2 regions of the Eubacterium sp. 1001713B170207_170306_E7 genome follow, and region 2 is predicted to be linked to the other one. Evidence: a T-box and tRNA genes for the amino acid it is inferred to sense, from the RefSeq annotation. Region 2 holds a T-box; the other holds one or more tRNA genes.
The links. A T-box is a leader RNA that pairs with one kind of tRNA and senses whether it is charged. The one in region 2 lies ahead of metG (methionine--tRNA ligase), so its partner is inferred to be a tRNA-Met.
Positions count from the first base shown of each region.

Region 1: it has a tRNA-Met gene. The T-box ahead of metG (methionine--tRNA ligase) is inferred to sense a tRNA for this amino acid. The anticodon was not compared.

Region 1 is NZ_JADMVE010000011.1:48,427-63,223, forward strand. It holds gene I2B62_RS19300 (hypothetical protein) at 1-86, opposite strand, end outside; gene I2B62_RS19305 (hypothetical protein) at 97-1,515, opposite strand; gene I2B62_RS19310 (hypothetical protein) at 1,571-1,780, shown strand; gene I2B62_RS19315 (hypothetical protein) at 1,855-2,034, opposite strand; gene I2B62_RS19320 (hypothetical protein) at 2,061-2,219, opposite strand; gene I2B62_RS19325 (hypothetical protein) at 2,464-2,736, opposite strand; gene I2B62_RS19330 (hypothetical protein) at 2,770-2,976, opposite strand; tRNA gene I2B62_RS19335 (tRNA-Leu) at 3,158-3,246, shown strand; tRNA gene I2B62_RS19340 (tRNA-Met) at 3,282-3,358, shown strand; tRNA gene I2B62_RS19345 (tRNA-Met) at 3,372-3,448, shown strand; tRNA gene I2B62_RS19350 (tRNA-Glu) at 3,481-3,555, shown strand; tRNA gene I2B62_RS19355 (tRNA-Val) at 3,593-3,668, shown strand; gene tilS (tRNA lysidine(34) synthetase TilS) at 3,717-5,132, shown strand; gene hpt (hypoxanthine phosphoribosyltransferase) at 5,122-5,661, shown strand; gene ftsH (ATP-dependent zinc metalloprotease FtsH) at 5,729-7,594, shown strand; gene I2B62_RS19375 (thioesterase family protein) at 7,677-8,075, shown strand; gene I2B62_RS19380 (type III pantothenate kinase) at 8,094-8,879, shown strand; gene dusB (tRNA dihydrouridine synthase DusB) at 8,880-9,854, shown strand; gene I2B62_RS19390 (hypothetical protein) at 9,847-10,581, shown strand; gene I2B62_RS19395 (hypothetical protein) at 10,687-11,511, shown strand; gene I2B62_RS19400 (stage II sporulation protein M) at 11,612-12,241, shown strand; gene I2B62_RS19405 (enoyl-CoA hydratase-related protein) at 12,762-13,538, shown strand; gene I2B62_RS19410 (CoA-transferase) at 13,548-14,797, shown strand, end outside.
Region 2 is NZ_JADMVE010000005.1:210,103-224,899, forward strand. It holds gene rpsR (30S ribosomal protein S18) at 1-209, shown strand, start outside; gene I2B62_RS13765 (acylphosphatase) at 250-522, opposite strand; gene I2B62_RS13770 (PLP-dependent aminotransferase family protein) at 530-1,948, opposite strand; gene pdxS (pyridoxal 5'-phosphate synthase lyase subunit PdxS) at 2,074-2,946, shown strand; gene pdxT (pyridoxal 5'-phosphate synthase glutaminase subunit PdxT) at 2,927-3,526, shown strand; gene hslO (Hsp33 family molecular chaperone HslO) at 3,576-4,484, opposite strand; gene I2B62_RS13790 (DUF2232 domain-containing protein) at 4,768-5,736, shown strand; gene I2B62_RS13795 (DHH family phosphoesterase) at 5,733-7,712, shown strand; gene rplI (50S ribosomal protein L9) at 7,709-8,158, shown strand; gene dnaB (replicative DNA helicase) at 8,216-9,556, shown strand; gene I2B62_RS13810 (FAD-dependent protein) at 9,620-11,005, shown strand; gene rsmI (16S rRNA (cytidine(1402)-2'-O)-methyltransferase) at 11,020-11,850, shown strand; T-box leader at 11,916-12,157, shown strand; gene metG (methionine--tRNA ligase) at 12,204-14,147, shown strand; gene I2B62_RS13825 (LTA synthase family protein) at 14,234-14,797, shown strand, end outside.

The sequences.
Region 1 (14,797 bases), on a different contig from region 2:
GGCAAAAGGTCGGTAACAGAAGTTACAACGGACGCAATGAGTCTGATAAAAAAGTTAAGGATGATGATAAAGAAATCGGCAATCAACGAAAACACCTCAATTCCGAATGAAATTCTTTGATATAAAAGCCAGGCCGATCAGAAAACCGATATAGAGTGCGGTTTTCACAATGGCGGCGGCTCCGTCCCATGCTTCAAGCTTGATATCCCAGACAATGGGATCGCCGGGGACACCGACTTTTGAAAGGTCAAAGGTCATGTGGAATTCGGGACGCCGGGGCTCAGCCTGCAGGAGGCCATAAAGCTTCACGATATCGCCGGGCAGGGAGAAGGGAAACTTTTTGCTAAAGTCGGTCCCCATGTTCTGGAGTGGCGCAGCGTCGATGGTTTGGGTTGGAAAAAGGGCCCCTTTCACAAAGGTTAAAAGCCCATCGAAGAAATCACCGATGCGTTTTACCCAGTCGGTGCCGTCATATTCGGGCGTGGTGGGTGTTGGTGTGGGGCTGGGTGTTGGATCGGGAGTATCCGTGGGTTCCTGATCTGAGGTGACATCCTGGTAACCGTCAAGATCGGGCGGGTCATCCGTTACGGGGTTATAGTTGTCGGGCAGCTGCGGGAGCTCATCGTCGGTCGGATCAATGACGAGGTTTTCGGATTCGCCGTTGATGTAGGTGTTGTAGTTGTTAATCACGGATGGTGGAAGGCGGGTTGGGAGCTTAATTTTATTGACAGTTTTGGCGGTGATGTCCGGAACATGCGTATTTTGTCCCCAAAAAAGCTTCATCCAAAGTTTATAATTCGGAGATCCAATGGTACGATCCGATTCAAAAGCTGTTTTAATATAACCGTCTTTGACCCAATAACCATAAAGATCATAAGAAGATGTACTAGAAGTGGAGCCATAAGGATAATAAAGGAAAGCAGGCGATATATTTACATCCTTATCCACAAAATCTGATACTTTTCCAACGGTGTATATTTCCTCGGTTGCCGTTTTAGAAAGAAGTTTTAATACGGGGTTTTTAGGGCCATATCCATTACTACTAAGTTTCCAAGTAATATAACCTCCTTCTGTGTAACGCCAGATTATTTCTCCATCTCGAAGCGTTTCGGGGGGCTTGGATGGGTATAGTACATCAATCACCGCCTTGCTGATGGCGTAAATCGCTTTTCCGCTGTACTTGCTCCAGTCAATGTCTTTGCCGGACAGCAGGTCGTTGCTGAGGTTTTCGAGGATGCCGAGCTGTTTGTTGTATTCGGTGGGGTCGGGGAAGGCGGACTGTAGGTTGGCAGTGGCTTGTTCGTTTAATTCGTTTAGTTTTTCTGCTGGGACTACGGCGTCTCGAGCATAACCAGCTGCAATCATACCAGCAATAAGTGTTATGGCAATACCACCCAAAAGAACAGGATTCGCATATACTTTCTTTGGTTGACAAAAGGGAGATATAGCTATATAAATACATAATAGCACAGCTATTAGTTTTAAATATATATTTTTATTTATCTTCATTTCCATATTGAAACCCTTTCAGTAAATAAGATATAATAAAAGAACAAATAGGAGGTGTACCATGAAACTAATAGCTTTATTGTTAATGTTTGCAGTTGTTGCGGTTTATTGGCTAACATATTTACAACAAAAAGGAAAAGTACACATAACTTTTCTAGAGAAAATAAATAGAGTCATTAGCCAAAAAAAGCTATATGAGTATAGTTTCTATGGATTCCTGTTATTAGTTTTCTTTACATTCGTAGCAATTTTTAATTCAATTCCTAAATAAACAAAAACCTGTCTGCCAACCCAATGAGGAAGGCCGACAGGCTTTTTTAAAAGGGAAAAGATGTCAATTGTCTGTTATTTCACAGACTTGTTTAACAGGCGTTTTCCGACCGTAAAGGCCAGAATACCAATGGAAACCACAACACCGGCGGTCAGGACCGGAACCAACATACCCGCCATCTGTCCGGATGCACTCACAAACAGTCCTTGAATCAGATCAATGGTACTTGGCAGTTCCTCGATTGTTACAGGCATAGTAAAACTCCTTTCTTGAAATCAGACTACTTCACAGACTTGTTCAGCAGCCGTTTACCAACAGTGAATGCTAAAATACCAATCGATACAATGACACCCGCTGTAAAAATCGGAACCATCATGCCCGCGATATCTGAAGCAGCACCTGTGAAAATGGTCTGGATACTTGTAACCGCACCTTCCATAACAACACTCCTTTCATTTACTTTATTGAAGTTTTAAACGCGACCCAGGCGGATCGCAGAGAAAAACTGAACAACCAAACGCCAATGCCAAAAGAAAACCCCAGCAGCGCATACTGGAAAAACAGTTGAAAATCTTCAAGCATCAATGGATTCGACTCCATTCTACCGCCACGATTAAAGCAAGGATTAATCCGAAGAGCATCCCGGCCAAGGCGATTTCCTGAACTAAGAGGTTACCCATGGCTTAAGCCTGCTTTGTTTCTTTGGGAATAATGTTAACGATCCGGCCTTTAATGTCGGTGACGATGTCCACGTGTTTGTTGACAACGGAATCCAACTTAAAGGGCAGCTTCTTAACCAGGGAACGCTGGAGAAACTTTCCGTCAGCAATACAGCCCTGGAGGTTCTCGTTCAGCATATCCTCATAGACAAAGTAAATCTTGACCCCGTCGATATGGGCCTTTGTCTTTTCGTCCGTAAAATCAATGTCGTTAATTCCTACAATCAAGTAATCCATAATTCAATCTCCTTTTTTATTTTTAATTAAAAATCAATCCCACAGAAAGTCTTGCAGCAAATCTTTAATATCAGCAAAATGGTCTAACGCTTCGTTGTCTTTTTCTTTTGAATGTTCAGGAGAGCCTTTTAGGCATAAGCCCTTTACATAGAGACAGGCACCATAATCAAGCACCAGGTCAAATAAGCGCTGGTAAAAAACTTCTTTCTGCTGTGCATTTCTAAAATTTCCATTCATCATAAAACTCCTACATCCCCGCACTAGATGGTTCTTTAAAATTTATTGTATAATTATGCGGTCAATTAATTTTACAATTCGGGAATGAAAAATAAACGAAAAAAAATTTAAAAAAGTGTTGACATTAAGTTTCACAGACTGTATAATAACACTTGTCCTCAGAAATGAGACAGCCACACTGAGTGCCGGAGTGGCGGAACTGGCAGACGCACAGGACTTAAAATCCTGCGATCCTTTTCGATCGTATCGGTTCGATTCCGATCTCCGGCACCATCATTTGTAAGACGCGCTTGCGTCTATTATATTGTCGCGGGGTGGAGCAGCTTGGTAGCTCGTCGGGCTCATAACCCGGAGGTCGTAGGTTCAAATCCTGCCCCCGCAACCAAATTTTAAATTATGGCGGCGTAGCTCAGTTGGCTAGAGCATACGGTTCATACCCGTAGTGTCAGCGGTTCGACTCCGTTCGCCGCTACCATTAATTTAATAGCAAAATGTCAGATTAATTCCGGCCCCTTGGTCAAGCGGTTAAGACACCGCCCTTTCACGGCGGTTACGGGGGTTCGAATCCCCCAGGGGTCACCATTTTGTTTTAAAAAGTTAATAGTTTCATTTTGTACGTGGTCGCTTAGCTCAGCTGGGAGAGCACCTGCCTTACAAGCAGGGGGTCATAGGTTCGAGCCCTATAGCGACCACCATTTTTTTATCCAGAATTAATTGAACTTTGAGATGAGCGTTATATTATCATGGAAGAAAAACTGTTACAATACATTTCTGATAACGGACTGATAATGGCCGGCGATCGCATTCTAATCGGAGTATCCGGTGGTGCTGATTCGCTGGCCTTGTTGCATTTTTTGAAAAAGCATCAGGCGATTTTGAAGATTCAAATTGCAGCCGCGCACCTAAACCATGCAATCAGAGGAAAAGCCGCGGATGAGGATCTCGCTTTTGTAAAAAAATTTTGTTTTGAACGGTCTGTTTTACTCTATGACCGAACTGTGGATGTTATTCATCTGGCCAAAAAGAATAAAATTTCTCTTGAGGAAGCCGGAAGAGAAGCGAGATATGCTTTTTTTAAAGAACTTCAAAGCTCAAAAGCGTATAATAAACTGGCTTTGGGACATCATCTTAACGATCAGGCAGAAACAGTTTTAATGCGTTTGATTCGTGGCACAGGCATAAAAGGAGCGGCAGGGATGCTTTCTGAGACAAAAGGGGAGCGCAGTGTAATCCGCCCATTGCTGTGTGTGGATAAAGTGTCGATCATTTCTTATTGCAAAGAAAATGATCTGCACTATCGGACAGATGATACGAACTTTGAAACGGATGTTACAAGGAATAAGCTGAGATTGGAAATTATTCCAGCGCTCCAGTCGATTAATCCGAGAGTCGAAGATCATTTGGCTGAGTTTGCTTTGCTTGCATATGAACATGAGCAGCTTTTGCAAAATTCTATGGCAGAGTTGAGTCTAAAGATGATTACAAAAAAAAGTAATCGGGTATATCTTAATTTAGAAATGTGGCGGCAGCAGATTTCGCTTATTCAAAAAGAATTGTTGCGTGAGATGATTTTGCAACTTAAGGGTAGTTTAAAAGAAATAGAGTACAATCATATCCTATGCGTTAAGCAGCTGCTTTTATCTGAAAAGACGGTTTGGGATATGCACTTACCACATGGTATGCAGGCTGTCAGGCGTTATGATTTGTTTTGGATAGAAGAAAGAAAGACGCCTGTTAATGTTGAAATTGGCTGTTATGAATTATTACCAGATAAAGTATATTATTTTGCAAAAGAAGGTTTGTGGATTAAAACCTCCATGATTACCGATGAAGGAATAAAAAAATCAAAAGAATTAAAAAATCATAGTGAAAAATATTTTGATTATGGTAAAATAAGAAGAAAGCTTTATTTGAGGAATCGTCGGCCAGGTGATTTTTTCAAACCTGTTGGCATTGAAGGCAAAAAAAAGATCAAGGATTATTTTATTGATCGAAAAATTGAGCGTGAAAAACGCGATGCAATCCCCATGCTGGCAGTGGGGTCTGAAGTAGTCTGGATTTTAGGCTATGCCATTAATCGAGAGTATCAGCCAGGCCCGGAAACCCAAAGTGTTCTTAAAGTTCAATATCAAATAGTAGGAGAAAAATTTGGAGTTTGATTTTGAAAAAATCTTGATAGGCAATCATGCAATAGCGAAAAGAGTTGCCGAACTTGGAAAAAAGATTTCATCGGATTATGCAGGAGATGCGCTTTTGGCAGTCTGCATTTTGAAGGGAAGTATTCTCTTTTTTGCTGATTTGATAAGGTGTTTAACTGTCCCTGTCAAAATTGATTTTATTAAGGCATCGAGCTATGGAAAGAGTACCAGCACTTTGGGAAAAGTAGCGGTTGCTGACCTTTTATCGGAAAAGATAAAAGGCCGGAGAATACTTTTGGTAGAGGATATTGTGGACAGCGGCCTTACCATAAAACGTATTTTAGATTTTTTCTTAAAGCAAGGCGCCTCAGATGTCAGAGTCTGTACCCTGTTGGATAAGCCGGATCGGCGGATAGCCCAGGTAGAGCCCGATTATTCAGGTTTTGTCATTCCGGATGAATTTGTTGTCGGATATGGAATGGACTTTGATGAGAAATATCGAAATTTGCCGTACATTGCTGTTTTAAAAGAACAGGAGAATAATATTTGAAATTAGAAACTATTCAATGACTTATTTTATATGAAAGGAGTGATAGAATTTGAATAAATATCTAAAAATGATAGGGTTTTATTTAGTGATTTTGTTGATTATTATTGTCGCTGTTACCTTTTTAAATCCAATGCAGTCTGATGTAAAAACTTTAACTTACAGTGAACTGCTGAGTAATTTGGATCAAAAACAGGTTTCTGAGATAGAGATCAACCAGTCTTCTGTAAAAGGGAAGCTTGCAAATGGTGACAGCTTTGAAGCCATTGTGCCTCAATACCTTATTGATGAACAAATCAGCGACTACATTACAGGAAACCCGGATCAGAACATTGAAAAGAACCCGAATATGAATGTCACGGTTGCAAAACCACAAGATTCCTGGTGGATATCATTGATCCCCTCAGCGGTTATTATTATCTTGATGGTTGTTTTCTTTATGATGTTTGCAAATCAGTCTGGCGGAGGCGGAGGAAAAGTAATGTCCTTTGGCAAAAGCAAGGCGAGAATGCATACCGATGCAGATAAGAAGGTTACCTTTGCCAATGTAGCGGGAGCAGATGAAGAAAAAGAAGAGCTTGAAGAAATTGTCGATTTCCTGAAGTCTCCGGAGCGCTATAATAAGCTTGGAGCGCGTATTCCTAAAGGGGTGCTTTTAGTGGGGCCTCCGGGAACAGGTAAAACCCTGCTCGCACGTGCTGTTGCAGGTGAAGCGGGCGTTCCGTTCTATATTATTTCAGGTTCAGATTTTGTTGAAATGTTTGTAGGGGTTGGTGCGTCACGCGTAAGAGATCTGTTTGAGACAGCCAAAAAAAGTGCGCCCTGTATTATCTTTATTGATGAAATTGATGCGGTTGGCCGTCATAGAGGTGCAGGCCTTGGTGGTGGTCACGATGAACGCGAACAGACCCTTAACCAGTTATTAGTAGAGATGGATGGTTTTGGCATTAATGAGGGAATTATCGTTATTGCCGCAACAAACCGCCCAGACATTCTCGACCCGGCATTATTGCGTCCAGGCCGTTTTGACCGCCAGGTATTGGTCGGTGTACCGGACGTTAAAGGACGTGAAGAAATTCTTAAAGTCCACCAGAAGGACAAACCATTGGATTCCTCTGTCGATTTAGGTGTTATTGCCAAGGGAACCCCTGGTTTTACGGGTGCGGATCTTGAGAACTTAATGAACGAAGCGGCATTACTGACCGCGCGTAAAAAGGCAAAAGTGATTACGATGGTGGAACTTGAAGAAGCCATTAAACGTGTTATTGCAGGTCCGGAAAAGAAAAGCAAGGTGGTTGTTGAGTCCGATCAGAAGATTACAGCTTACCATGAAGCCGGTCATGCAATTGTTATGGAATATCTCCATAACGGCGAAGAAGTTCACGAAATTTCCATTATACCGCGCGGCATGGCGGCGGGATATACGATTTCGCTTCCAAGTGATGACAGCCAGCATATGAGCAAGGGAAAACTGATGGATAAAATTGCAGGACTACTCGGCGGCCGTGCGGCTGAAAAAGTTGCCCTCGATGATATCTGTACAGGTGCTTCCAACGATATTGAACGCGCTACCAGCATTGCCAGAAAGATGGTCACAGAATGGGGTATGAGCGAGCATCTCGGTCCAATGACCTTTGGTCATGATGATGGCGGAGAGGTATTCTTAGGAAGAGATCTCGGCCGTTCACGTAATTATAGTGAAGAGGTTGCAGCGGTTATTGATAAGGAAATCCGAAATATTGTCGAGACAGCCTTTGAAAGAGCCTGCTTGATTCTGACCGAGAAAAAGGATAAGCTGGTTGAAATTTCAGAGCATCTTCTGGAGGTTAACACCATTACCGGCGAAGAATTTAGAGATATGTACAGCCGCCTGCCTTTAGACGACGGCAGACCTTTGGATGAAGGTAATATCGGCGATCCGGTTCCGGAAGTTTAAAAAAGTAAATAAACAAAAAAGCCGTTAGCAATAACGGCTTTTTTCGCTAATAAACGACCAATAAAAGAAGGGAACAATTGAGATGCAAGAACTGAAAGTTGGTATGGAGCTTAAAAAAGATTACATGGTGACCCGTACTGAAACGGCGCAGACGATGGGAAGCGGGGGACTTGAGGTCCTGGCAACGCCGATTTTAGTCGCATGGGCCGAGAATGCTGCCTATGAAATGGCTGAGCTGTGTCTGCCTGATGAGCAGACAACCGTGGGGGTCAACATTAATTTAAACCACATCGCTGCGACACCAGTAGGAATGAAGGTGCGCATAAAGGTGGTGCTTACCAATATTGAAAGCAGACGTTTGGATTTTACAGTGGAAGCCTGGGATACGGTTCAAAAGGTTGGTGAAGGAACGCATCAGCGCTTTGTGGTTCAGAAGATGAAGTTTATGGGGAAAGTTCTCCAGAAAAAAAATCCTAAATAGACAGAGGTAAAACAGCGCATGATTTTAGTCATTGATGTAGGAAACACAAATACAGAAATCGGGGTCTTTAAAGACGACGAAATCCTCTGCTCCTGGCGATTTGTTTCAAAAACGCCTAGGACCTCTGATGAATATGCAGTAATGTTTCAGGGATTTTTTGAAAATGATCACTTGGACTACCACGAGGTTGAAAGTGTGATTGCGGCTTCCGTAGTTCCGAATATCATGTATTCTTTAAATAATGGAATAAAAAAATTATTCGGCGTTGAGCCTCTGGTAGTAGGCCCAGGGATAAAAACCGGAATGCCGATTCAAACCAGTGATCCGGCAGAAGTGGGCGCAGACCGGATCATTGACGCTGTAGCGGCATATAATCTCTATGGGGGTCCAGTGATTGTTTTAGACTTTGGAACAGCAACCACCTATGATTATGTGGATAAAAACGGTGCATTTGTTGCGAAGGTCACTTCGCCTGGGATACAGATCTCTGCCGAGGCCCTTTTCAGGAACGCTGCCCAGCTGCCCAATATTGCCATAGAAAAACCGGTCTCGATATTGGGAAAAGATACGGTAACCAGCATGCAGGCCGGATTGGTTTACGGTTATATCGGTCAGGTTGAATATATTGTTTCGAGAATGATTGAAGAAATTGGTATAAAAGGCATTAAGGTAGTTGCAACAGGAGGGTATGGAAGAATGTTCCATGAGGAGACGAGAGCCATTGATATTTTCGATCCCCAGCTGTCACTAAAAGGTCTTAAGATCATTCATGATAAAAATATCAAGACATCCAGAGGAAGATAGATGTTTAAAATAGGAAATGTTGAGATAGAAAATCGAATATTTCTGGCGCCGATGGCAGGTTATACTAACCTGCCATTTCGTTTGATTGCCAGGAAATACGGAGCTGGTGCTGTTTTTACCGAAATGATCAGCGGTAAAGGGCTTTATTATAAAGATAAAAAAACCGCTGAGCTGATGCTTACCTGTGATCAGGAAGCACCGGCAGGTATCCAGCTTTTTGGGTCAGAGCCAGAAATTTTAAGTGAAGTGGTAGAAAAATATATTAATCCTACGGACTTTGCATTTTTGGATTTTAACGCTGGATGTCCTGCGCCCAAAATTGTTAAGAATGGTGAAGGCTCTGCATTAATGAAAAATCCCAAACGTCTTGGAGAGCTTGTCCGGGCAATAAAAAAAGTAAGCAGCAAGCCTGTTATTATTAAAACACGCATTGGATGGGATGCTCAGAGCATCAATGTAAGAGAAGTGGCTGAGGTGATTGAGGATGCTGGCGCAGATGCCCATACGATCCATGGGAGAACGCGCGAGGCCTTTTATTCCGGAACGGCCGATTGGAAAATTATCGGACAGGTCAAGGAAAACAGTAAAATCCCGGTTATATTAAATGGTGATATAAACAGTGGGGAAAAGGCTGCTCAGGCTTTTGAAATGACTGGCTGTGATGCCTTGATGATCGGTCGGGCCTCGGTTGGCAACCCCTTTATTTTTCGAGAGATCAACCACCGTCTTTCTACAGGTGAGACCTTGCCGATACCTTCTCCGGAAGAACGGATTCAAACCGCCATTGAACATGTTGAATGGGTTAGTCTGATGAATCGCCCTGAAGCTGCGATTAAGGAAATGCGAAAGCATTTGGCAGCTTATACCAAAGGGCTGAAAAACGCGACAAATTTGAGAAATGAAATTTTTAAGGTGTGCACGAAAGAAGAAGTCCTTACACTTTTAAACCGATATATGGAAGAAAATTATGGTTGATAAGCTTTTAAAAGAACAAAATTTGAGAATTATTCCTTTTCGCGAAAAGAAGATGTATATTGTCGATAATCATCAATATGCGCTGCTGATATGGGCCAGAGAAGTATTGCAGTGCAATATGCCCGGAGTGTTAGTGAGTATTGATTATCATCCAGATACGAATCCCTCTTTTTGGCTGTACGCTTATCAGAAGGCAATAGCCATTGATCCAGAGAGAGAAGAAACGTTGTGTTCGATATTTCAGAAAAAAATCATGGAAGAGATTGATCCTTTACGTCTAGATACTCTGGCGGAAAAGATGCCTTTGATGCGCAATGATGAACAAATCAACACAGCTATGGAACTGGGCTATCTCATTGATTACCATATGATCAACTGCATGGAAAAGCATTGCTACACTAAAGGGCACCATTACCGGGTTCCAGAAGAAAAATTTGGTATTCTAAAAGATGATATGTTCCAGGCGGCAGGATTCGGTTTGTCAAGCTTATGTAATCAGGAGAAGTCAATCTTAATTTTAGACATTGATCTTGATTACTTTATGAAGCGGGAAAATTTTGTTGTTTCATCCAATGAAATGTCCGTTTTCAAAAAACTGCTCAAAGCAGCGCATTTAATTACCTGTGCTCGGTCTGCTACATATTTTGAGCATCTGAAAAGAGAACATTTTACCATAGAAGCGTGTGAAAATGCGCTGATAACAATGCTAAAAAATCTGATGGAATAAAAAAAGGAAAACGCTTAAATACAAAATTCCTTTTGTTTTTTCAGACAGATTAAATCAAGTATGCTAAAATAGAGAAAAAGTTCTGAAGGAGCGTTTGTATATAGAATGAAAAATCTTTATGAAGAAGAATGGTTCAGCAGGCTGTATGCTGTTATTTGCATATTAATTCTGTTGGTCGGGTTTGGTATACGGAATCTTTTAGTATTAATGCTTCCATTTATTTTGGCAGGGGGATATTTCTTTTTTAAATTTAATAAAGAGGATGAAAACCGATTTTTGTTCCGCATGCTGATTCTTATGGCTGTTTTCCCCTTTCTTTTGGCGTTTGTATTTATTCTCTGCGGTAACATTAGAGACGCTGCCTGGTTTGACGCGTATAATATCAATCAATGGGTCATGATCTTTACCGGACTTTTGATTTACGCCGGAACACTTACCCTATCGTTTAGTGCGTTTTATGTAAACAGAGGATCTGATCTCGGCAAAAAGAAAAAAGAAAAAACAGCAGACGCTTCAAAGCTTTCTTTCATTACCTTGTATCCTAAAAATGGAAAAAAGGTTGAAAGTCTTCCAATACCAGGAGACTTAGAGCACCATAAACAGCTGGTAATCCCGATTAATAAAAAAACGGACTGGGTAAAAATCCCATGTCATCTAAAAAATGAAAGTAATTTGCCGGTCATTAGCGTTGGACTAGAAGCATTGAATGAAGAGATAAAGGGAACAAAGAGTATGGATCATGCATTGCTCATACCACCGCATAATACCATTGGTATTGACCTCTATGTTCCGTTGACATCGGCAAAGGGTGTTGACATTAAATGCAGCTTTAAAAATGTGCTGGGCGAAAAAACCGCAGGTTTTTTGCATTTAGATAAAACCGGCGACATTTACCAGGGAATTTACAATTTAAGAATGGTAGAAGCGTGATCGAAGCACCTCATTTGGGGTGCTTTTATTATTTTAAAATGATTGCGCTTTGAGAAAAATGAAAGTATAATGGAGGTAATATAACTGCGGGAGGAAGCCAATGAATTTTATAAAGGAGCAGTATTTTCAGGTCGGGAAATTTTTGAAGACAAGAATCCTTTGGATTTTTATGATTCTATCACTTGCGTTTATCAGTGTCAGTGTCTTCCTTTATTTTGTATTGTTGGGGCACCAGGAAGTCGTTACCGCTCTGTTTAAAAGTTTTACAGAAGCAATTTTAAGCAAAGATATATTAGGATCAGATGGCAGTATTGCATCCGGAAGTCTGTTCTTTAACAATCTGCAGGCTACCACAATTGGGATATTACTGGGTTTCATGCCTTTTTTATTCCTTCCGGTATGGGTTATACTTGTCAATGCTGGCGCATTATCCATCGTTTTCGCGATGGTAAAAATAACAGGAGTGGCCTCTGTTTGGAAGATGATTGTGTTTGGAATTTTACCCCACGGCATTTTTGAACTGACCGCACTGTTTTTAGGAATTTCTTTGGGATTTTATATTTGTAAGACATTATGTATCATTGTCTGTAAGTCTGATTCTGGAATTCACTTCAAAGAGGAGCTTCTAAATGTACTGAGAACTTATCTACTTCTGATCATTCCGCTTTTAATAGTTGCCGCATTGATCGAAAGCTACCTTACGCCCTTGTTAATAAATTTTGCTATTTAAAAAAGAACAGCGGCATTCATTTTGATGATGAATGCTGCTGTTTTTTGTTTTCAATGATCGCAATACGGTTGATTTTATTGATGAATTCTCAAAAAAATAGGGATAGTAGCAAATAATAATTGTAAAAAGGCGTTGCGTGCATAAAATAAGAAAAAGTTGATAAAAATAATGAAATTTATACTTTTTACGTATATCTTTTTTTTAGGATACAGTGTAAAATTAAAATGTGTAAGATTTATTCTCTTACAAGTCCCCTCTCTCCACCATCAATGGTCTCCCAATGTATTGATGGTGGTTTTTTATTTAAGAAATTTTAAAAAAAATTGAAAATTGCTTGACAGAAAATGCCAGAGGGTGTATATTATAGCCAACAAGTAATTTGCGTACGAAATATTTTCATAAAGAAGCGTCTTAAGACGTTTTTTACAGCTCATATAATTCGTATGCTATCTATTTTTTGTGCGAAATATGTACATTCAAGATTTTTACATCAATAGATTATTTTTTAGGGGGTTCTAAAATGAACAATTTATTATTTAATGTGGAAAATGAAATTGGTGTGATTACAATTAATCGTCCCAAAGCGCTTAACGCTCTGAACAGCGAAACACTTTCAGAGTTAAAGCAGCTTGTCAATGAAATTGAAGAGCGTAAGGACATCAAAGTTGTAATCGTAACCGGGGCTGGCGAAAAGGCCTTTGTTGCAGGTGCTGATATTGCAGAAATGGTTGATGGCACTCCGGTGGAAGGACGGCAAATGTGCCTGTTGGCCCATGAAGCATTTGCAAAGCTTGAAAATATTCCCCAGGTAACAATCGCAGCGGTTAATGGATACGCATTGGGGGGCGGTTGTGAATTATCCATGGCCTGTGACATTCGTATTGCAGCGGATAATGCTAAATTCGCTCAACCGGAGGTTAATCTTGGAATTCTTCCTGGCTTTGGAGGGACGCAGCGATTACCGCGGCTGGTAGGAAAAGGAAGAGCAAAGGAACTGATCTTTACAACCGATCAAATTGATGCACAGGAAGCCTACCGGATTGGCCTGGCAAACAAGGTAGTTCCAAGAGAAGAATTGATGAGCACCTGCATAAAAATGGCGGAAAAGATTATCAGTAAGGCAAGCTATGCTGTGACACTGGCAAAATCTGCCATTAACACCGGCATGGATATTGACTTGGCTTCTGGCTGTAAATTTGAATCAGACCTTTTTGGCCTGGCATTTTCTACAAATGATAAAAAAGAGGGTATGATAGCTTTTCTGGAAAAAAGAAAAGCGGATTTAAAGGATTTTTAGGGTGGCAAAATGAAACATATACCAGTTTTAACACCCAAACAGGCAGCGGACTTGGTACAGAATAATCAGATTATTGTGACTGGAGGTTTTGTCGGAAGCTGTTGTCCGGAAACCTTGACCAAGGCATTGGAAAAACGGTTTTTGGAAACCGGTGAACCGAAAAATCTGACCCTGATTTACGCTGCAGCCCAGGGGAATCGGGATGGCAGCGGGGCGGATCACTTCGCGCATGAAGGAATGGTAAAGCGTGTCATCGGGGGGCATTGGAATATGGTTCCTCAGCTTGGAAACATGGTAATTGAGAATAAAATAGAAGGCTACAATCTGCCGCAGGGAACCATTTCTCAGCTGTTTAGAGATATTGCGGGAAACCGTGTTGGCACAATTACCCATGTAGGTTTAAATACCTTTGTTGACCCCAGAAACCAGGGCGGAAAATTAAACGAGATTACAAAGGATGATATTGTAGAGCTTATTGAGATCACTGGACAGGAAAAATTACTTTACAAGGCTTTTCCGGTTAACGTCGCTTTTTTAAGAGGAAGCTATGCAGATGAATACGGAAACATTACGGTTGAGAACGAGGTGGCATCCCTTGAGGGAACTTCCATCGCCCAGGCGGCTAAGAACAGCGGCGGCAAGGTGGTAGTACAGGTCGAAAAAATAGTAAAGGGTGGTACGCTTGATCCCAGATTAGTGAAAATTCCCCGAATTTATGTCGACGCTGTTGTCGTTGCCGAGGAAGGTGACCATCAGCAGTGCTTTGGACATTCTTTTGACGCCTCATTGACAGGGGCCAAGCAAGCGCCCCTTGGCGACACCAAAGCGGACTGTATGTGTACAAAAAAGATTATAGGACGGCGGGCCGCGCTTGAGCTTATGGAAGACAGTGTGGTCAATTTGGGAATTGGCATACCGGAGTATATTTCCCGCGTCGCAAACGAAGAAGGAATTGGGGATTATATGACGCTTACGGTAGAAGCCGGCCCGATTGGCGGGGTGCCGCAGGGCGGTTCGCAGTTCGGTGCAGCCTTGAATCCGGAATGTATTCTGGATCAGGCCTACCAGTTTGATTTCTATGATGGCGGCGGTGTTGATTTAGCATTCCTGGGATTGGCTCAGGCAGATGAAAAAGGAAACATTAACGTTTCTAAATTCGGACCGAGAATTGCTGGCTGCGGGGGCTTTATCAACATCACTCAAAATGCAAAGAGGGTTTACTTCTGTGGTACCTTTACGGCCGGCGGACTAAAGACCGA
Region 2 (14,797 bases):
GAAGAAGAAAAGTATGCGAATTCTGTGAAAGACATGAAACAGAAGTCGATTATAAAGATGTGGCTACGTTAAAGAAATACATTTCTGAACGTGGTAAAATCTTACCGAGAAGAGCTACCGGAACCTGCGCAAAACATCAGCGTAAGGTAACCGAAGCTGTTAAACGTGCACGTAATATCGCATTATTACCTTACACATCTAACAACTAAAAAACGCAAAGCACCGGAATCAACAGATTCCGGTGCTTTTTTAATACCTGATTTTAAATTTGGTATCGACCCCAAGGGCAATGGGCTTCATAGAGTAATCGTCCACCCGGATAAAATGATTCCCCTTGCGGACAGCGGTCATAAACTTGTCGATGAGAGCTTCACTGCCCTGTACCTCCATATCCACAAACCCGTTGTCCAGATTGCGGACCCAGCCTGTCAGGCCATAGGCCGCGGCAATGGACTGGACAAAATACCGGAAGCCGACGCCCTGAACGCGGCCCTCGACGATGATATAATAGCGTTTCATGATAACCTCCTCAGCCAATCACACGCCAGGCGCGGCCTAAGAGCGCCACAGCGGCTTCAATTTCTTCTTCTGTAAAGCTGGCATAGCCCATGACAATGACGTTTTGCGGCATTTTGGCATCCGGTTCAATATAGTATTCCGACAGGCCGTAGACCCGGATACCGGCTGCCTTTGCCTGCTCAATGAGCGCTTTTTCGGTATAGGGCGGTTCAAATTTCAAAAGAAGATGAAGCCCGGCGTTTTCACCGGAGATTTTGATTTTATCCGCCATGGGCAGACGGCCGATACATTCCAGCATTTTGTTCCGCCGCACCTTATAGATTTTGCGCATCCGGCTTAAATGCCGTTCAAAATGTCCGCCCTCCATGAACTGGTGCAGGGTATGCTGCTCGAAGCGCGGGACCGTGGAGGAATAAAAGGAGAAATCCTTACAGTAGCAATGCAGCAGGCGCTCGGGCAGAATCATGTAAGAAATACGCATGGATGGGGCCAGGCTCCGGGTAAAGGTGTTGAAATAAATCACCTTATCCGCTGTGTCCAGCCCCTGGAGGGCAGGAATGGGGCGGCCGCTGAAACGGAATTCGCTGTCGTAGTCATCCTCCAGAATATAGCGCTCCGGGGATTCCAGCGCCCACTTCAGCAGCGCCATGCGCCGGCCCACAGGCATAACGATGCCCAGGGGAAACTGGTGTGAGGGCGTGAGGTGCAGAATATCCGCGCCGGAATGCTTCAGGCTTTCCACCGATACCCCATCGCTATCCAGAGACATCAGGCTCACGTCTGCGCCATTGCTTTTGATGACCTTATAGACTTTGTTGTAGTTGGGATTTTCCACCGCATATCGGCTTTTCCGGCCAAGGAGCTGCACCGCAAGGCCCAGCAGATATTCCGACCCGGCGCCTATGATGATCTGCTCCGGTCTGCAGTTGACCCCGCGGTATTGGTGCACGTAGTCCGCGATGGCCTTTCTCAGAGGGTAATAGCCCCGGGGATCCACGGCCCTCAGCAGATTGCGGCTGCGGTTGTGGAGAATTTCCCGTGAAATTTTGGCCCAGGTGGGAAAGGGGAAAAAGTTGGCGTCGACAGTGTTGGTTTTAAAGTCGTAAAGCCATTGCTCACGGGCCGGCTTTTCGTCTGTGCGGACGGTTTCCCCGGGAGAGGCCTCCGGCAGACCGGGCAGCATGTCCTCCAGAACGGCCACGTAATAGCCGCTTTTAGGCTTTGAGACAATATAGCCCTCAGCTGCCAGCTGTTCGTAGGCTGTGGCCACCGTATTCTGACTGATTTTCAGGTGGGCCGCCAGTTTTCTTTTTGAGGTCAGCTTTTCGCCGGGATGCAGCCTGCCAGTCTCGATTTCTTTCCGGATAAAGCTGTACAGCTGCTGGTAGAGTGGAATTTCGTGATCGGGGTTTAGAATAAAGGTCAGCATAATGCTCCAATCTGATACTGTTAATTATTTTAAATCTGGTTATTGTGCAGGAGTCAGTTCTTAACTATAATAATACCCAAGCTTACAGATATCTGTCAATAAAAAAGATTAATTGGAGAAAAATTATGTCAAATGAATTAAATAAAAACCTGGCCCAGATGTTTAAAGGCGGAGTGATCATGGATGTCACCACGCCGGAGGAAGCGAGAATCGCCCAGGAATGCGGCGCGGTGGCCGTTATGGCCCTGGAGCGGGTTCCTTCGGATATCCGAAAGGAGGGCGGTGTCGCGAGAATGAGCGATCCGAAGATGATTAAGGAGATCCAGGAGGCGGTGACCATCCCAGTGATGGCGAAGGTGCGGATCGGCCATATCGCTGAAGCACAGATACTTGAATCGCTTAAAATAGACTATATCGATGAAAGCGAAGTCCTGACGCCGGCGGATGAAAGCTTTCACATTGACAAAACCGCCTTTAAGGTTCCCTTTGTCTGTGGCGCGAGAAACCTTGGGGAGGCGCTGCGCCGTATCGGGGAGGGGGCTTCCATGATCCGTACAAAGGGTGAGGCCGGCACCGGCAATGTCGTCGAGGCAGTGCGCCATATGCGGACGATCCAGGCCGACATGCGTAAGGTGGCTGGAATGCGCAGAGAGGAGCTCATGGCCTGTGCCAGGGAGATCGGCGCGCCGTACGATCTGGTGTGTGTGGTCCACGAAACCGGCAGGCTGCCCGTGGTCAATTTTTCGGCCGGCGGCATTGCCACGCCGGCCGACGCGGCGCTTATGATGCAGCTTGGCAGTGAGGGCGTTTTTGTAGGATCGGGTATTTTTAAATCGGAGAATCCCGAAAAGGTAGGAAAAGCCATTGTCAGGGCAACGGCTTATTACAACGATCCCCAGGTTCTGGCAGAGGTCAGCGAGGGCCTTGGAAAAGCCATGTCTGGTATTGATCTGAAGGACTTGAACGAGGAAGCGCGCTATGCGGAACGGGGCTGGTAATAAACCGCGCGTTGGGGTTTTGGCGCTTCAGGGCTCTGTGGAGGAGCATTTGGAGTGCCTGGGCCGCCTGCCGGTGCAGGGCGTTCCCGTCAAGCGAAAAGAGACCATCGAGACAGTGGACGCAATGATCCTGCCTGGCGGCGAGAGCACAACCATCGGTAAGCTGCTGCGGGATTTTGACCTGATGGCACCGCTGAAAAAACGTATTTTGAAAGGGATGCCGGTCTGGGGCACCTGCGCAGGGCTTATCCTGCTGGCAAAGCATCTGCCGGGGGAAGTGCCATACCTGGAAGTTATGGACATTGCGGTCAGGCGAAACGCCTATGGGCGCCAGCTTGACAGCTTTAAAACCACAAAGGTCATCCCGGCCTTTGGCAAGACCCCGGTTTCTCTGGTTTTTATCCGCGCACCCTACATAGAAGCGGTGAGTGAAGACGCTGAAGTTTTGTGTGAGCTGGACGGTCATATTGTGGCCGCCCGGCAGAAAAATATGCTGGCCACCGCCTTTCACCCGGAGTTGACCGGGGATGTAAGCGTGTACCGCTATTTTCTGCGTATGGTTGAGCAGGCAGGTGCCTGAAACGCAAATAAAAAACGAACTGATTTTTCAGTTCGTTTTTTGATTGTTTTTATTGTTCTGCGTCCATGAGTTTAAATTTCTGCATTTTTTTCTTTGTCACTTTCTGAAGCAGGATCTGGAGATCCTCTGGGGTAAAGTAGTAGTGCTTGTTGCAGAAATCACAGTTGACCTCGATGGTCTTGCCGTCATCGATCATTTCCTGCAAATCCTTTTCGCCCACGCTGATGAGGGCCTTGGTGACACGTTCTCTGGAGCAGTCGCACTTAAACTGGGCAGGCAGGCGGTCGATGATGTTGACGCCAAAGTCGCCCAGCAAAATTTCCAGGATTTCTTCAGGGCTTTGCCCCTTTTCCAAAAGTGTGGTCACCGATTCAGCCTGGCTTAATTTTTTTTCAAGCCGGTCGATGATTTCCTCGGAGGTGTAAGGCATCAGCTGGATGATAAAACCACCGGCCTGGTTGACCTCTGTCTCCTCCCTTAAGGTAAGGCCAAGGGCTACAGAGGTTGGAATCTGCTCAGAAAAGGCATAATAGTAGGTTAAATCCTCAGCGATTTCACCGGTTACCAGCGGTGAGGTACCGACATAGGGTTCCTTTAATCCGATATCCTTAATAATACTTAAATTTCCGTTGCCGATGACCCTTTCCGTTTCCAGGGGGTTTTCACTTTTCACCTGAGGCTCAAATACAAAGCCCTTGACGTCAGCCTTGCTGTTGGCGGTGACGGTGATGCCGCCGATGGGACCGTCACTCTTGATCTGCAGGGTCAGCACCTCATCATCGTTTTTCATCATGCTCCCCATCAGGCTGCCGGCTGTCAGCAGGCGGCCAAGGGCCACAGTAGCGGCCGGGGAGGTGTTGTGTATTTTATGCGCATGGGCACAAAGCTCCCGGGTCGTCGCGGCATATGCGCGGATCTGGCCGTCGGCAGCTGTGGCTCTTACAATATAATCAGACATTGTTTCTCCTTTCAGTTATCCACTTAAAAATAGTTTAACATTTCGCAAAAGAATCTTCAATTAAATGCTGTTATTATTTATACCACAAAATCACAAAGATAAAAAGAAGGTTGCAAAAATGTTGTAAAATTTACAGAAATGTGTTCATTAAGCCGGGAATGTGGTATAATATCTAGGTTCATTTTAGTCTTTTTTAGGACGGCAGTTATTTTAAAACTAATTCAAGGTGTATCGTGTATAATAGAATCGGATATGTGCGCCTTGAAAAGGAAGGTATGAAAAAATGAAAACTAAGGCCATAACAGAGGGTGCAATGCTGTGCGCATTGGCGGTAGTCATCGCTCTGTTTTCTTCTTATGTTCCCTTTTTGCTGCTGCTTTTTTTCCTGATTCCAGTGCCGATGGTGATACTGGCGGAAAAACAGGGCTTTAAGGTAACGCTTATCGCGGGCCTGGCAGCAACACTGATTTTATTTATGTTTATGGACCCGATTACGGCTGGGAGCTATGGTATCTATATGATTTTTGTAGGCTGCAGTCTTGGGTATATGTATTACAAGCGTAAGGATGGTTTTCTTAAACTGGCGGTAGCTTATGCGGGCATTTTCGCAGCGATCATTCTGATCATTATCCTGCTGCAGGTCCTCACAGGACAGAATTTTGTCGCAATGCTCACCGAAACCATCGACACCTCGTCGGCACAGGTAATGGATGTTTACCGCTCTCTGGGCGCTTTTCCGGAGGATCAGCTGAGCCTGCTGCAAACCGCTGTTGACCAGATGAAGGAAACCATGAAAATGGTCATTCCACTGACGTTTCTGGTCGTGCCTTTTTTTATCGGCTGGGCCAACGTGTTGATCTCAGACGCGATCCTGAAGCGGATGCGTCTGCCGGTAAGACCACTGCCCAAGCTCAGCAAATGGCGTCTGCCGAGATCTTTTAAGAATTTCCTGATTATGGTGGTCATTGTCCTTTTGGTCATTGACCTGGCGTCTATTGATGCGATTCCGGCCGTTTACACCTATACGCTGATGATGATGATCTATCTTCTGTATTTTTTGATGGGGATATCCTTTGTTTACTGGCTCCTGGGCCGCAAACGGGCAAAGGAATCCATGGGCCTGAAGATTCTGATCGTCGTACTGTGCTTGTTTATACCGTATGTCTCCTATATTATTTCTTTTATAGGCGTCGCGGATATTTACATTGATGTACGAAAATTTATAGAAAATCGAGATGGTACAAACATATGAAAGAGAAGCAATCAACCGCGTCGAAGCTTTACCTGGTGATTTTTCTGCTGTCGCTGATTCTCCTGTTCTACAATATCCCGCTGGGGTGCCTGGGCGTTTTGCTCTGCGGCATCTGCTACTGGCGTGACAGCCAGGATGAAAAGCAGTCCAATCTGCGCCTTCAAAAAGCCATTGAGACCATTTACGGCGACATAGACCGGTTAAATCAGGAGCGGATGTACGAGCTGCCCATTGCCCTGGTCATTGTCAATGAAGGCGGGCAAATCTGCTGGTACAACCAGTATTTTGACCGGAATTTCAAGAAAAAGGATACAGCCACCAATTTTTTCGGGAAAAAAATTCAGGAGGAGCTGGGCATCGACCTGGAAGCGCTGCTCAAGGAAAAGGAACAGGACTTCATCCATAAAGACGTGGACTACACCATTGTGTCGAACAGCTTCAGCGACGGGGATGAAACCCTGATCCTGCTGCATTTTTTTGATGTCACCATCCAGAAAAAACAGCAGGAAATCTATAAGGAAAACGAACCGGTTTTCTGTTATATTTTAATCGACAATTATGACGATATTATCGAACAGCTTCCCAGCCACGAGCGGTCTGCGGTTTTAAGCCAGATTGACCTGAAGATCAACGAATGGGCAAAGACCGTCGGCGCTGTGATTATTCAATACGAGAATGACCATTACCTGATGATCTTTGAAAAAGAAAAGCTCAGGGCCATGGAGGAAGAACGGTTCCATATTTTAGACGAGATCCGCGAGACGGAAACCGAAGAAAAATCCCAGGTAACCCTGAGCATCGGCATCGGGGTGTCCGACGAGCCGCTGGCCATCCGCGAGGCTGATGAGCTCTCGCACGCGGCCCTGGATATTGCTCTGGCCCGCGGCGGCGACCAGGCCGTTGTCAGACAGGATGAAAAAATGGCCTTTTATGGCGGCACCACTGAAGCCACGGAAAAAAGGACCAAGGTCAAGGCCAGGGTTAAAGCCCACGGTCTCAGAGAGCTTATCCGCGAATCCGACAATGTCCTGATCATGGGGCATCAGACGCCGGATATGGACTGTCTGGGCGCGGCGGTTGGCCTGCTGGGCGCCTGCAAGGCCCTCAATAAAACCGGCAAGATTGTCATCAAAGAGATTAACTACAGCATCAAGGAGCTGTTTCAGTATCTCATGGAAAACGACGAGTACCGGGAATCCTTTATCAAGCCCAAGGAAGCAGAGGACTACATTACACCCAATACCCTGTTAATCATCGTGGATACCCAGAACGCCAATTATCTGGAGGTTCCGGAGCTGATCGACGAGATTGAAAAAATTGTGGTCATTGACCACCACCGGCGTTCCGGCAAGTTCATCGAAAAGACGGTTCTTAATTATACGGAGGCCTACGCCTCATCGACCTGCGAATTGATTACCGAGCTGCTCCAGTACCTCGACGAGAAGGAAAGTATGAACGAAACTGAAGCCAATGCCCTCATGGCCGGCATGTGTATGGATACCAAGATGTTCACCTTTAAAACCGGGGTGCGCACCTTTGAGGCAGCCTCTTATCTCCGCCGTAAAGGTGCGGATACCATTATTGCCAAAACCATGCTTCAGGATGATCTCGTGACCTATTCCACCCGCTCGGAGGCGGTGCGGAACGCGAAAATCTATTTTGACAGCATTGCCATCTCACAGCTGGAAGACGAATCAGAATATGCCAAGATCATCGCCGCACAGGCGGCGGATGAGCTGTTGAATATCAAGGGGATCAACGCGTCCTTCATCCTCTTAAAGAGCGGCAGCGGGCTGGTGATCAGCGGCCGGTCCATGGGTGAGATCAACGTTCAGTTGATCCTTGAAAAAATGGGCGGCGGCGGCCATCTGGCCATCGCGGGCGCCCAGCTTCCGGATATCAATGATCTGAATGCCGGAAAACAGATGTTACTTGACGCCATTGAAGAATATATGAAAGAGAGAGAAGAAAAATGAAAGTAGTATTATTAGAAGATGTTCAAAATGTCGGTAAAGCCGGCGATATTGTCAATGTTAAGGACGGCTATGGCCGCAACTTTTTAATCAAGACGAACAAAGGGCTCCCGGGTACCAAGGAAAATATTGCCAAGGCAGAAGAAGCACGGGCACTCAAAGCACAGCAGATGGAAGAAGAACGCCAGGCGGCCGTTGCTTTGGCAAAAGTCATTGACGGCACGACTGTCACCATTGCAGAAAAAGCAGGGGAAGACGGCAAGCTGTTCGGTTCTGTAACCAGCAAGGACATTGCCGAAGCACTGGAAAGCCAGAAAGAAATTAAAGTGGATAAACGCAAGATCTCTTTAAACGCACCCGTCAGAAATGTTGGACGCATTGAGGTGAAGGTTAAAACCTATGCCGGCGTCGAAGGCAATTTGACAGTGGTGGTCGAAGCTGCGAAATAAATTTGGAAATTCGTGCCGATTTCCTGGGAAATTTTTTGGAAAAGGAGGTGAAATCAGGTGATTAATCCAAAAACCCCACCCCATAACCTTGAAGCAGAGCAGTCAGTGCTCGGGGCGATTTTGCTGGAAGAATCCAATATTGCCAGGGCGGAAGAACTGCTGTCGCCGGATGATTTTTACAGCACCGCCAATGCCAGAATATTCGAGTGTATGCTGGCACTGCATGACGAGAGACGGCCCATTGATACCGTAACCCTGATCAATATGCTTAAAAACCGGGGTGTTCTTGAAGAAATCGGCGGGCCGGCCTATATCGCTGGTCTGGTTGATCAGGTTCCCATGTACACCAACTATGAGGAATACTGTAAGATTGTTCAGGAAAAATCGGTTATACGAAACCTGATTGACACCGCCACCGAAATCCTTAATGAAAGCTACGGCCAGTACGATGACGTGGAATCCGTCATCGAAAGCGCCGAACAGAGTATTTTTAAGGTTTCACAGGGAAAAAAACGCGGGGATTTTGAGCCCATCAGCGAAACCCTGGGCGAAACCCTGATGCAGATTGAAACCATCCAGCAGAATCAGGGTAACCTGACCGGCCTGACCACAGGCTTTGCAGAGCTTGACCTTTATACCTCCGGCCTGCAGCGGTCAGATTTGATCTTTGTGGCGGCGCGCCCCTCCATGGGTAAAACCGCCTTTGCCTTAAACCTGGCCCAGAACGCCGCCCTGAAGGAAAACGCCGCGGTGGCCATCTTCAGCCTTGAAATGTCCAAGGCCCAGCTGGTACAGCGTATGCTCTGCGCGGAATCCCTGGTCGACAGCAACAAGATCCGTACCGGCGAGCTCTCGCCGGAGGACTGGGAGAGCATCTCCCTTGGCTACAGCCATTTGTACAATACCAATATCTTTATTGACGATACCCCGGGGGTGACGCTGTCAGAGGTAAGATCAAAATGCCGGCGGCTCAAAACCGAAAAAGGGCTTGACATGATTCTCATCGACTACCTCCAGCTCATGAGCGGCAGAGGAAAAGCGGAAAACCGCCAGAATGAAATCTCGGAAATCTCCCGCGGCCTGAAGAGCCTTGCCCGTGAAATGGACTGCCCGCTGATCTGCCTGTCACAGCTCAGCCGTGCACCGGATGCAAGGACCGACCATCATCCCATGCTCGCCGACCTCCGTGAGTCTGGGTCCATCGAGCAGGACGCCGATGTGGTGATGTTTTTGTACCGTGATTATTATTACAATAAAGAATCAGAGCCACACATTGCAGAGCTCGATATCGCCAAACAGCGTAACGGCCCGACCGGCCGTCTGAAGCTTGCCTGGCTGCCTGAATACACCAAATTCAACGATCCCGCTCCCGACTTTTACGAGGACCCGGGGTATTGACGCTGAATCCAATTTTAATTTTTATCAAAGGTACCCTGACCGAAAAGGGTAAAAGGTAGAGACATGAACAAGTATGATGTCATTATAATCGGCGCCGGCCCTGCCGGCATTTTTGCTGCGCTTGAGCTTAAAAAAGAAAAGCCCGAGCTCAGTATTTTAATGCTGGAAAAAGGAAACGCCATTGAGAAAAGAATTTGTCCAAAGCGCAAAACCGGCGTGTGTGTAGGCTGTAAGCCCTGCAACATCACGACCGGGTTTGCCGGAGCCGGTGCTTACTCGGACGGCAAGCTCTCCCTGTCGCCGGATGTTGGCGGAGAGCTGCCGGATTACATCGGTTATGAAAAAACCGAAGCGCTTATCGCTTATGTGGACGAGCACTATCTGCGCTTTGGGGCAGACCCCAGGGTACATGGAATGGATAATCCGGACAAGATCCGTGAGATAAGAACAAAAGCGATCCAGAGCAACTTAAAGCTGATTGAATGCCCGATACGCCACATGGGCACAGAGGTAGGCTACACTATTTATAAGCGCATCCAGGATCATCTGATTCAGGATCTCGGGGTTGAAATCAAATTCCGTGATCCGGTAAAAAGTCTGATCGTGGAGAAGGGTGTAGCAGTCGGCGTAAATGCCGACAGTGAATATTATGCGGATAAAATTTTAGCCAGTGTCGGCCGGGATGGTTCAGAGTGGTTCAAAGCCATGTGCGACACCTACGGCGTCGCCACCACGGTGGGAAAGGTGGACATCGGTGTCCGTCTTGAAACACGCAACGAAATTATGAAGGAAATCAATGACGCCCTCTACGAGGGAAAGCTGGTTTACTACACGCCCACCTTTGACGACGCGGTGCGGACCTTCTGCTCAAATCCTGGCGGAGTGGTTTCAACTGAGTATTATGATGATAATCTGGCAGTGGTCAACGGCCACAGCTACAAAGCGGATGAGCTGAAAACCGACAACACCAATTTCGCCTTACTGGTCTCCAAAGGCTTTACAGAGCCCTTCAATGCGCCCATCGCTTACGGCAAACACATCGCCAGCCTTGGGAATATGCTGACCGGGAATAAAATACTGGTGCAGCGCTACGGCGATTTTATCAGAGGCCGCAGAACCAACGAGGAGCGGCTTCACCGCAACAATATACGACCGACCCTCAAGGATGCGGTGCCGGGAGATTTATGCCTGGTGCTGCCTTACCGTATTATGAAGGATATCGACGAAATGATCCAGGCCCTGGATCATGTATCGCCGGGACTGGCCAGCGATGAGACACTGCTCTACGGGGTGGAGGTCAAGTTTTATTCCAACAAGGTGGCCGTGGACGAAAATTTTCAGACCAATATTAAAAATCTGTATGTGCTGGGCGACGGCGCGGGCATTACCCGTGGTCTGATGCAGGCCTCGGTCAATGGCGTCTACGTGGCGAGAAATTTGTTCAATTAAAAATGGAGAATGATATGCCGGGAAAATTATACATTGTGGGAACGCCCATCGGCAATCTTGAGGATATTACGCTGAGAGCCCTCCGGGTTTTGGAAGAGGCAGATGTGGTTGCCGCGGAGGACACCCGCCATACTGTCAAGCTGCTCAATCATTTTGAGTTGAAGAAGCACCTGCTGGCCTACCATCAGCACAATGAGCAGAGCGGCAGTGAAAAGCTGCTGGAGCTCTTGACAGAGGGAAAAAGCATTGCTTTGGTCAGCGACGCGGGAATGCCCATTATCTCTGACCCGGGCTCAGTCATTGTCAGCCGGTGTAAGGAAGCCGGAATTCCGGTGGAGGTGGTGCCTGGGCCAAACGCAGGACTCTGCGCCCTTGTGCTCTCGGGCATTGACGCCCGGGCCTTTACCTTTATGGGGTTTTTGGGAAAGCAGAATAAGGAAATCCGGGAAGGTATCGGGAAAATAGCCGCATCCGAAAATACCGTTATTCTCTACGAAACGCCCCATAGGCTGGTGAAAACACTGGAAGCCATGGTTCAGGTCATTCCGGACCGAAAAATGAGTATTTCCAGGGAAATAACAAAAAAATACGAGGAGACCCGTACGGGCACGGTTCAGGAGCATCTGGACTGGTATTCTGATAATCCGCCCAAGGGCGAGTTTGTGCTGGTCATTGAGGGCGGCGACGGGCTTCCGGCGGGCAGCCAGGATTTGACGTCCCTTTCATTGGAAGATCACATGGCCCATTACCAAGACCAGGGCATGGGCGAAAAGGAAGCCATGAAGCAGGTGGCGAAAGACCGCGGCGTGAGCAAGCGGGACGTTTATAATGAACTGAAACGGTAGCCGGAAAGATTGGGGCTTGCAATTTAAAAATATTTGGATATAATAGTATAGTAATAAATTAAATATGAACTGCGATGAAGAGAAGAGTACATTCGGAGAAAGCATACAGAGAACCGGGTAAGGTGAAAGCCGGCTGCGGACAAGGAATGGAAGATGGCCTCTGAGCAAGCGCTGGTGAGGGTTAACCTAAGCCAGAGCCGCGGAGAGCGTTAAAAACAAATAATAAACCCTGCCGGTTTATTAGCTGAGCCGTCTGCCGTGAGACAGGCGGAAAGTAAGGTGGTAACACGAGAGCTTCGTCCTTATATGGAGAGGCTCTCTTTATTTTTAGAAATTTTTAAGGAGGAAATACCATGGAAGAAAAGAAAACTTTTTATGTCACGACCCCGATCTATTACCCGAGCGGGGATTTACACATCGGTCATACCTACACCACAGTAGCCGCCGATACCCTGACCCGTTTTAAAAAGCTGACGGGCTACGATACCTATTTTCTGACCGGTACAGATGAACACGGCCAGAAGATTCAGAAGGTTGCCGAAGAAAAGGGCGTTACCCCCCAGGCCTATGTGGATGACGTGGTGGGAAGAATTAAGGAGCTGTGGAAGCTGATGAACATCAACTATGATCAGTTTATCCGAACCACAGACCCGGAACACCAAAAAACCATCCAGCAGATTTTTAAAAAGCTTTATGACCAGGGCGATATCTATAAAGGAAAATACGAGGGCTGGTACTGCACCCCCTGCGAATCCTTCTGGACCGAAAGCCAGCTGGTGGACGGCAACTGCCCCGACTGCGGACGTCCGGTAGAAAAAGCCTCTGAGGAAGCTTACTTCTTTAAAATGTCCAAATACGCGGACCGCTTATTACAGTACATAGAGGACCACCCGGATTTTATCCAGCCGGAGTCCCGGAAGAATGAAATGATCAACAACTTCATCAAGCCCGGACTTCAGGATCTCTGCGTTTCCAGAACCTCCTTCAGCTGGGGCGTTCCCGTAACCTTTGACCCGGGGCATGTGGTGTATGTGTGGATCGACGCCCTGCCGAATTATATCTCGGCCCTTGGTTACATGAATGACAAGCCCCAGCTCATGGATCAATACTGGCCGGCAAATGTACATCTGGTCGGAAAAGACATTATCCGCTTCCATACCATCTATTGGCCGATTATCCTCATGGCGCTGGATCTGCCGCTGCCGGGGCACGTATACGGCCACGGCTGGATTCTGTTAAAGGGCGGTAAAATGTCCAAATCTGTGGGTAATGTTGTCGACCCGGTTGAACTGGCTCAAAAATACGGTGTGGATGCCCTGCGCTATCACGTGCTGCGTGAAATGACCTACGGCGCGGACGGTATCTACAACGAAGACCTGCTGGTCAGCCACATCAATTCCGACCTGGCCAATGACCTGGGCAATCTGCTGAGCCGTACAGTGGCCATGACCGTGAAATATTTTGACGGGGTGATCCCGGCTGAGCGCGAAAGCGGCGATTTTGACGCGGACCTCATCGCATTGGCAGAGGAAACCCCCGGCGTTGTGGAAGATTACATGAACAAGCTGGATTTCAGCCGCGCGCTGGAAGCCATCTGGAAGCTGGTCTCCCGTACCAACAAATACATTGATGAAACCCAGCCCTGGGTCTTGATCAAAGACCCTGAAAAGAAAGCCCGTCTGGCAATGGTTATGTATAATCTGACAGAGTCGCTCAGAATAATTTCTGTGCTCGTAAGCTCTGCAATGCCGGATACCGGCGTTAAGATTGCCGATGAGCTCAAGGTGCCGGATGAACTCAGAACCTGGGAGAGTATCCAGTCCTTTGGAAAATACCCGGACGGTATCCAGGTAGAGCGCTGTGAGCCGATCTTCCCGAGAATTGAAGTAAAGAAGGAAAAACCAGAGCAGAAACAGCAGCCGAAAAAGGAAAAACAGGCGAAGCAGGAAGAGAAAGCCGAGGTGCCGGAAGGTCTGATCACCATTGACGATTTTGCCAGGGTTGAGATGAAGGTCGCGGAGGTTATCGCCTGTGAGCAGCACCCTGACGCGGACCGCCTGCTGGTATTCCAGCTGGACCTGGGCACAGAAAAACGCCAGATTATCTCCGGCATCGCCAAGTACTACAAGCCTGAAGACCTTGTGGGTAAAAAGGTGATTGTGTGTACCAATCTGAAACCGGTAATGCTGCGCGGGCTCGAGTCCAACGGGATGATCCTTTCCGCTGTAAAAGGTAAAAAACTGAGCATTCTGACCGTTGACGGCGACGTGATCCCAGCCGGCGGGAAAGTAAGCTAACGGAATAAAACTTAATTTGCATTGAAAATGATATAAAATCTCCTGTTTAATGATATAATATATGATCAGAGAACAGGAGGTTTTTTTTGAATTCTGTAATCACTTTTAAAACAAGTAAAAAAAGAATATTGACAGCGCTGGCGGTGACCGCCGTGCTGAGTATGGGGCTGGCCCTCTGCTATCAAACGATGGGATTTGATGAGCGCTACCTGAACACAGCGGGGTTGTGTGTGTTTATGATCGGTCTGACGGTCTTTTCAGACATAACCTGCCGGGGACCGGCAGCGGCTTTATGGAATGTGCTGCTGCTGATTCTGGCTTCAGCCTTTTCCTATACTATTTTTCAGATCTTTCAGGAAGCGCCCTTTGACACAGAGGGCATCCGTCTGTTTTTGAACCTGTCCTGCTGTATGGCCGTCTATGTGTTTTTATATATTTTGACCGGCCGGATGCGGGCATCCTTAATGGGCGGGGGCATTCTGCTGTACGCCTTTGGGCTGGCGGGTTATTTTGTGCGGGTGTTCAGAGGGGATATACTGCTTTACACCGACCTGTTTTCAGCAAAGACAGGGCTTCAGGTTGCCTCGGCTTATCATTTTGAGCTCAGCGGCACCATTCTGATCGCTACGCTGGTTCTGGCCGCGCTGCTG